Regions from separate parts of the Orrella sp. JC864 genome, predicted to be linked through region 2. Evidence: predicted binding sites of a transcription regulator. Region 2 holds the regulator's gene; the other holds the start of a gene.
The links. The regulator HrcA, encoded in region 2, represses chaperone genes, less so after heat shock. The targets are predictions, from matches to a motif close to TTAGCACTCNNNNNNNNNGAGTGCTAA.
Positions count from the first base shown of each region.

Region 1: the regulator HrcA is predicted to act here: its motif matches at 2,047-2,073, upstream of rpoH (RNA polymerase sigma factor RpoH).

Region 1 is NZ_JBANET010000003.1:245,038-249,230, reverse strand. Features, by position in the region: gene V8Z80_RS04515 (IlvD/Edd family dehydratase) at 1-781, opposite strand, end outside; gene V8Z80_RS04510 (Bug family tripartite tricarboxylate transporter substrate binding protein) at 846-1,841, opposite strand; gene rpoH (RNA polymerase sigma factor RpoH) at 2,116-3,000, shown strand; gene V8Z80_RS04500 (cation:proton antiporter) at 3,292-4,193, shown strand, end outside.
Region 2 is NZ_JBANET010000025.1:52,496-56,688, forward strand. Features, by position in the region: gene grpE (nucleotide exchange factor GrpE) at 1-180, opposite strand, end outside; gene V8Z80_RS18520 (hypothetical protein) at 259-522, opposite strand; gene hemH (ferrochelatase) at 607-1,704, opposite strand; gene hrcA (heat-inducible transcriptional repressor HrcA) at 1,743-2,759, opposite strand; gene V8Z80_RS18535 (NAD kinase) at 2,849-3,751, shown strand; gene recN (DNA repair protein RecN) at 3,758-4,193, shown strand, end outside.

The DNA of each region.
Region 1 (4,193 bases), on a different contig from region 2:
GCGTGAGCCGCTGCGCGATCATGCCCACCGCCTGGGCGCCGGTCCGCTCGGCGATGCGCATGCGATCGGCCGTCACCGCCGGCGGCGAGGCCGCGCCCGGCACCGTCATGCCCAGCGCCTCGGCGATGCAGGCCATGGTGCTGGCCGTGCCCATCACCGAGCAGGTGCCCACGCTGGCCACCAGCTGGTTGTTGACGTCGGCGATCTCGGCATCATCGATCTCGTCGGCGCGGTACTTGCCCCAGAAGCGGCGGCAGTCGGTACAGGCGCCCACCCGCTCGCCGCGGTGCGAGCCGGTCAGCATCGAGCCGGTCACCAGCTGGATGGCCGGCACGCCGGCCGAGGCCGCGCCCATCAGCTGGGCGGGCACCGTCTTGTCGCAGCCGCCGATCAGCACCACCGCGTCCATGGGCTGGGCGCGGATCATCTCCTCGGTGTCCATGGACATCAGGTTGCGCAGGTACATGCTGGTCGGCGAGGCGAAGCTTTCGTGCACCGAGATGGTCGGAAACTCCACCGGCAGGCCGCCGGCCAGCATCACCCCGCGCCGCACCGCCTCGACCAGTTGCGGCATGTTGCCGTGGCAGGGGTTGTAGCCGCTGCCGGTATTGGCGATGCCCACGATGGGGCGGTCCAGGGCCTCGTCCGAGAAGCCGGCGCCCTTGATGAAGGCGCGGCGCAGGAACAGGGAAAAGCCGGCGTCGCCGTAGCTGGTCAGGCCGCGGCGCATGCCGGTGGCCTGGCCGGCGCGGGTGTTCTTGGGGTCTTGCTGCGATGACATGGACGGTCCGGTGAGACAGGAAACGGGAAGAGGCGGGACTGTCCTGCCGTCCCGCCGGCGGCCTTCAATCGACAGTGATGCGGGCGTCCTGGATCACCTGCGCCCACTTGTCGACTTCGGCCTGCAGGCGCGCCCGCGCCTGGTCCGCGTCGGCGGGCGGGACCGTATAGGCGCCCTGGCCGAGCAGCTTTTCCTGGATGTCGGGCCGCTGCAAAAGCCGCACCAGCGCGGCGTTGAGCTGCTCGACGATAGGCCGGGGCGTTTGGGCGGGCACCAGCACGCCGAACATCGAGGCGACCTCGAAGCCGGGCAGCCCCGCCTCGGCGGCGGTGGGCACCTCGGGCAGCAGCGAGATGCGCTCGGGCATGGTCACCGCCAGGGGACGCAGCTGGCCGCTCTTGATGAAGGGCAGGGCGGCGGGCACGGTCTCGACCATGGTCTGCACCTGTCCGCCCACCAGATCGGTCATGGCCGGGCCGCTGCCCCGGTAGGGCACGTGCAGCAGGTCCACCTTGGCCTGGCGCTTGAACAGCTCGGCGGCCATGCGCTGCGGCGCGCCGGCCCCCGAGGAAGCGTAGGTCAGCTTGCCGGGGTTGGCGCCGGCGTAGTCGATGAGCTCCTTCAGGTTCTGCACCGGCACCTTGGGGTTGACCACGAACACCAGCGGCACGGCGGCGATGGTGGCCACCGGCGTCAGGTCCTGCATCAGCTTGTAGGGGATGCGGTCCTTCTCCAGCGTCGCCATGATCGAATGGGAGGTGATGGCGCCCATCAGCAGGGTATAGCCGTCGGGCTCGGCACGGGCCACGGCGTCGGCGCCCAGGTTGCCGCCGGCGCCGCCGCGGTTCTCCACCACGACCTGCTGCTTGAGCTCCTCGGACAGCCCCATGGCCACCACGCGGCCCACCACGTCGGTGGCGCCGCCAGGCGGGTAGGGCACCACCAGGCGCAGCGGTTTTTCGGGATAGGCGGCCAGGGCCGGCGCCAGCGGTGCGGCCAGGCCGCCGGCCAGCAGCAGGGCCGCGGCGGCCAGGCGCCGCCTTTTGGCGATATCGGGCATGTCTTGTCTCCGTGTTCTTGTCGGGCGGCGCTGGGGCCGCTGGCGACATTATTCAGGGCAAAGCCTGGCCCGAACCGTCGTTCCGGCTCGTTCAGAACGAAATATTGTTGAGCTTTGCCAGGCTGGCCGGCGAGCTGGCCGAGCCGGCTGCCGAGAAAAAGGGACGATCTCAATGGGGGAACTTTCCCTAGTGCGCGGTCTCCAATTAGCACTCACGACGCCAGAGTGCTAAGATGGTTTCATCGTCGCAACCCCCTTTACGGAGCGACCTGCAATGACTACTGCCAACCACGCCTTGGCCCTGTCCAGCGCCTCGCTCTCCAGGGCCATTTCCAATCCGGGTGCCCTGGGCACCCTGGACGCCTATATCGCCGCCGTCAACAGCGTGCCGGTGCTCACCGCCGAGCAGGAAACCGCCTTGGCGCGCGAGCTGCGCGACCACGACTCGATCGAGGCCGCGCGCCAGCTGGTGGTCTCCCACCTGCGCCTGGTGGTCTCGGTCTCGCGCCAGTACCTGGGCTATGGCCTGCCGCAGGCCGACCTGATCCAGGAAGGCAACGTCGGCCTCATGAAGGCCGTCAAGCGTTTCGATCCCGAGCGCGGGGTGCGCCTGGTTTCGTTCGCGGTCCATTGGATCAAGGCCGAGATCCACGAGTTCATCATCCGCAACTGGCGGCTGGTCAAGGTGGCCACCACCAAGGCCCAGCGCAAGCTGTTCTTCAACCTGCGCAGCATGCGCCCGGATGGCCAGACGCTCGATCCTTCCCAGGTGGACGCCATCGCGCGCGAGCTGAACGTGCGCCCGCAAGACGTCTCCGAGATGGAAGTGCGCCTGTCCGGCCGCGACATGGCCCTGGACAACCAGGACGAAGAGGACGAGCGCTACGCGCCCATCGCCTATCTGTCGGACGAGGGCGCCCAGGAGCCCACCCAGGTGCTCGAACGCCAGGCCTATGCCGACCTGCAAGGCAGCGGCCTGTCCAGCGCGCTGGAAAGCCTGGACGAGCGTTCGCGCCGCATCGTGCAAGCCCGCTGGCTGCAGGACGACGGCGGCGCCACGCTGCACGAGCTGGCCCAGGAATTCGGCGTCTCGGCCGAGCGCATCCGCCAGATCGAGGCGGCGGCCCTCAAGAAGATGCGGGCGGCGCTGTCGGCCTGAGCGCCGCGGGTCATTCCTGGACACAAACAGCCCAGATTTTTTTCCATCAAGGCCCGGAACTCGGGCGAGCCGGGGCGGACTAACCAGCATGGAGCGCAAGCGCAGGAGCCAAGCCTTGCGTTGCGGTCCGGACATCCGTCTCGGCTTCTCCTCTTTCCCCTCCCCCATGGGACGGATGTTTCAGGGGCACCTTCGCAGGTGCCCCTTTTTTTTGGGGCAGTTCGACCAGGACCCATTGCCAAAACCGCTATCCTAGGCAGGACAGCCGGGGCGCGCCCGGCAGGATGCGCAATGGAAATCGGTTTCCTGGTGTTCGGCCTGGCGGGCCTGCTGACCCTGGTGTGCTTCATGCCGCCGCTGGCCGGCCGGCTGAAGCTGCCGTATTCGGTGCTGCTGGCGCTGGTGGGCTGCGCGCTGGGCTACGTCGTGCACGTGCACGACTGGGCCCCGCGCGTGGTGGCCGATTTCCTGGACAGCATCGAGCATTTCGAGATCTCGTCCGAGACCTTCCTGATCGTCTTCCTGCCGGTGCTGCTGTTCGAGACGGCGCTGGCCATGAACGTGCGGCGCCTGCTCGACGAGATCGGCCCCATCCTCATGATGGCCATCGTGGCCGTGCTGGTCTGCACGCTGGTGGTGGGCTATACGCTGGCCTGGGTGTCGGACTATGGCCTGGTGGTCTGCCTGCTGCTGGGGGCCATCGTGGCCACCACCGATCCGGTGGCGGTGGTGGGCATCTTCCGCGAGGTCGGCGCGCCCAGGCGCCTGACCACGCTGGTCGAGGGCGAAAGCCTGTTCAACGACGCGGCGTCCATCGCCCTGTATTCGGTGCTGCTGGCCGTGCTGGGCGGCCAAGGAGAACTGAGCGCCCTGGCCATCGGGCAGGATTTCCTGGTGCAGTTCCTGGGCGGGGGCTTGGCGGGCCTGGCCATGGGCCGCCTGGCCGGGCAGCTGTTCGGCTGGCTGCGCGGCTGGCCCGTGGCCGAGATTACGCTGACGCTGACCCTGGCCTATCTCACCTTCTTCATTTCCGAGCACTACCTGGGCGTATCGGGCGTGGTGGCCACGGTCATCGCCGGGCTGGTGGTGGGGTCGAGCGGGCGCACGCGCATGTCGCCCACCACCTTCGAACACCTGGCCAGCGCCTGGGCGCAGTTCGGGTTCTGGGCCAATTCGCTGATCTTCCTGTTCGC
Region 2 (4,193 bases):
GGCCAGGGCGGCTTGCAGCCCGGCGGCGTCGGCGCCCTGGGCCGGCTCGCCCTGGGCTTGCGGGTCTTGCCCGGCCGGCTCTTGCGCGGCCGGGGCCTGGATATCGGGCTGCCCGGGGGCAGCAGCGGGGCTGGCGGTCTCGTCGGGCCTGGGGTTGTCGGGCTCGTTCGTAGCCGTCATGGGGCATCCTCCGGGGATAAAAGTTGCGATTTCCCCGTACATGGGGATCGCGGCCCGGATTTCAAGGCCCCACGGCGGTCAGGGCTTTCGGGGGGTGGTCGGGGGCGGGTCGCTGGCCGGGAAGGTGTCCTTCAAGGCCTTGTCCACCTTGTCGCGCTCGGCCTGGGCGGCGTGGTCGGGATCGTGGGTCACGGCCACCGGGTCGCTGGCCGGGAAGGTATCCTCCAGCGCCTCGTCCAGCTCGCGCTCGACCGCGTCCTCCTTGGGCTTGCCGTGGCCGGGTTCGGAGGAAGTGCCGATCTTGGACGTATGGGAGGGCCTGCGGTTCTCGGGGGTGCTCATCAATGGACTCCTGGCTGCCGCACGGGCGGCAAGCAAGCTTGCACGGCGGGCGGGCGCCTGCGCCCGGCCCGGATGCCATCGAGTTTATCCCCGGCCAGCCGGCGCGCCGGCCCAGCCCTGTAACTGAGTTTGAACCAGGTCGGCCAGCGCCCGGATCCAGGCCGGATCGTCGTTGAGCGCCGGAATGTAGCGGAACTGGCGCCCCCCCGCCCGCAGGAAGGCCTCGCGCCCTTCCTGGGCGATTTCCTCCAGCGTCTCGATGCAGTCGGCGGTAAAACCCGGGCACACTACATCCACCTCGGTAACACCTTGCCGGGCCAATTCGGCCAGCATGGGCTCGGTATAGGGTTCGAGCCAGCGGGCCGTGCCGAACCGGCTCTGGAAAGAGACCTCGACCTGCTCGGGCGCCAGCCCCAGGCGCTCGCGCACGGCGCGCGCGGTCTGCAGGCAGTCGCGGTAATAGGGATCGCCCAGCTCGATCGAGTAGCGAGGCAGCCCGTGAAAGCTCATCAGCAGCTTCTGCGGCCGGCCATGCGCGTCCCAATAGGCCTGGATCGAGCCGGCCAGCGCGCCGATGTAGCCCGGATCCACATGGAAACGCTTGAGAAAGCGCAGCTCCGGCTGGTTGCGCAGGCGCGCGGCCTCGCGGCCCACCTGGTCCACCACCGTGGCGGTGGTGCTGGCCGAATATTGCGGATACAGCGGCACGGTCAGGATACGCTCGCAGCCGTCCGCGCGCAGCCGCGCCAGCGCGTCGGCCAGCGAAGGGTTGCCATAGCGCATGCCCGCCTCGACCCGCACCGCCAGGCCGCGCGCGCCCAGCTCGCCCGCCAGCGCCTGGGCCTGGCGGCGGGTATGGACCAGCAGCGGCGAGCCTTCCTGCATCCAGATCTGCGCGTAGCGCGGCGCCAGCTTGGGCGGGCGCATGCGCAGCACCAGCCCGTGCAGGATGGGGAGCCAGAGGTAGCGGGGGATCTCGATGACCCGCGGATCGGACAGGAACTCGGCCAGATAGCGGCGGATGGCCGGCGCCGTGGGGGCGTCCGGGGTGCCCAGGTTGACCAGCAGCACGCCCAGGGGCCCGGCCGCGGCCAGCGGCGGATCGGTGTCGAAGGGATCGTCCTGGGCGGGCTCGGGCAGGAAGCGCTCGGGCCAGATGTATTTGAACGATCTCAGGAACACGGCAATACCTCTAGGGGCGCCCGGAACGGGCGCGGGGTTCAGGAAGGGTTCTGGCTGAGCGCGTTCGAGAGCAGGCGGGAAGTGATGTCCACGATGGGGATGACGCGGTCGTAGGCCATGCGCGTGGGGCCGATGACCCCCAGCGTGCCCACCACCTGGCCGTTCACGCCGTAGGGGGCGGTGATGACGCTCATGTCTTCCATGGGCACCAGCTGCGAGTCGCCGCCGATGTAGATCTGCACGCCCTGGGCGCGGCTGGAGGCGTCCAGCAGCTGCAGCAGTTCGGTTTTCTGCTCGAAGATGGAGAACATCTTGCGCAGGCGGTCCATGTCCGAGGACAGGTCCGAGACGTCCAGCAGCTTGCGCTCGCCGGAGATGACCACCGATTCGTTCTCGTCGACCGGCTCGGTGCCGGTCTCGACGGCGGCCAGCATCAGCCGGGAGATATCCTCGCGCAGCTGGGCCAGCTCGGTGGCCAGGGCCGCGCGCACCGCCTCGAAGGACTTGCCGGCGAAATGCTGGTTGAAGAAATTGCTGGCCTCGAGCAGCTCTTGTTCGCGGTAGTCGCGCGGCACCATCAGGATGCGGTTCTGCACGTCGCCGTCGGGCGTGACGATGATCAGCAGCACCCGGCGCTCGGACAGGCGGATGAACTCGATCTGGCGAAATACCTGGGCGCGCTTGGGCGCCAGCACCACCCCGGCGAAACGGGTCAGGTTCGAGAGCAGCTGGGCCGCCGCGTTGACCGCGCGGGCCGGGTCGGCCGAGGGCAGCAGCCCGTTCATGCCGGGCGGATGGGGATGGGCCAGCTCGATGGGCCGGGCCGCCAGCAGCGTGTCGACGAATACCCGGTAGCCGCGCGGGGTGGGCACGCGCCCGGCCGAGGTGTGGGGGCTCTGGATCAGGCCGAGCTCCTCGAGGTCGGCCATGACGTTGCGGATCGAGGCCGGCGACAGGTCGAACACCTTGGACAACGTGCGCGAGCCGACCGGTTGCCCGTCGGCGATGTAGCGTTCGATAAGAGCCTTGAGCAGCGCGCGCGCACGATCGTCCATGACAGCTATTTTATGGGTCGTTTGTGTCCAGCGCCACAAGCCATGCGCCCCCTATAATCAGCGCAACCCCTTTCGCTACGCACCGACCCATGCATTTTCCCACCGTCGCGCTGATCGGCCGCTACCAGGACACCGGGCTGGACACCCTGCTGACCGCCCTGGCCGGTGCGCTGGCTCAGGCCGGGCGCACCGTGCTCATCGAGGCCGACACCGCCCGCAACACGGGCGTCACCGGCTTTGACGCCGCCACCTACGAGCAGATCGGCCAGCGCGCCGACCTGGCGGTGGTCGTGGGCGGCGACGGGACCATGCTGGGCGCGGCGCGCCAGCTGGCCCCGCTGGGGGTGCCGGTGGTGGGCATCAACCACGGCCGGCTGGGCTTCATCACCGACATCCCGCTGGAAGATGCCCAGGACGCGCTGGCCGGCCTGCTGCAAGGCAGCTTCGAGGCCGAGGACCGCATGCTGCTCACCGGCTGCGTGGTGCGCGGCGACGAAGTCATGTTCCGCGCCTCGGCGCTGAACGACGTGGTGCTGAACCGGGCCGGGCGCGGCGGCATGATCGAGGTGCGGCTGGACGTGGACGGCACCTATATGTATACGCAGCGCGCCGACGGCCTGATCGTCTCCACCCCCACTGGATCGACGGCCTACTCCCTCTCGGCCAACGGCCCCATCCTGCACCCCGGCCTGAACGCCATGCTGCTGGTTCCGGTGGCGCCGCAGACCCTGTCGCACCGCCCCATCGTGCTGCCGGACAATGCCGTGCTGCAGCTCACGCTCACGGCCATGGGCCGGGTCGACCACGGCGCCAGCGTGCATTTCGACATGCAGACCTGGTCCGACCTGCAGCCGGGCGACCGCATCGAGGTGCGCCGGGCGCCGCACACCATCCGCTTCCTGCATCCGACCGGCTACAGCTTCTTTTCCACCCTGCGGCGCAAGCTCTACTGGAACCGCATGCCGCAGCAATCGGGCGACGGAGCCGAATAAGACACCATGCTGCGCGCGCTGCACATCCGCGACTTCGTCATCGTCGAACACGCCGAGATCGCCTTCGGCCCGGGCTTTACGGTCTTCTCGGGCGAGACGGGGGCGGGCAAGTCCATACTCATCGATGCCCTGGCGCTCACGCTGGGCGGGCGGGCCGACGCCGGCATGCTGCGCGAAGGGGCGGCGCGCGCCGACATCAGCGCCGTATTCCAGGCCAGCGCCGCCCAGCAGGCCTGGCTGGCCGAGCACGACATCGACGCCGGCGACGAGCTGGTGCTGCGCCGCGTGGTCGACGCCCAGGGCCGCAGCCGCGGCTACATCAACGGGGTGCCCGCCACGGTGGCGCAGCTGCGCCAGCTGGGCGACCAACTGGTCGACATACACGGCCAGCACGCTCACCAGAGCCTGCTGCGCGCCGACGCCCAGCGCGACCTGCTCGATG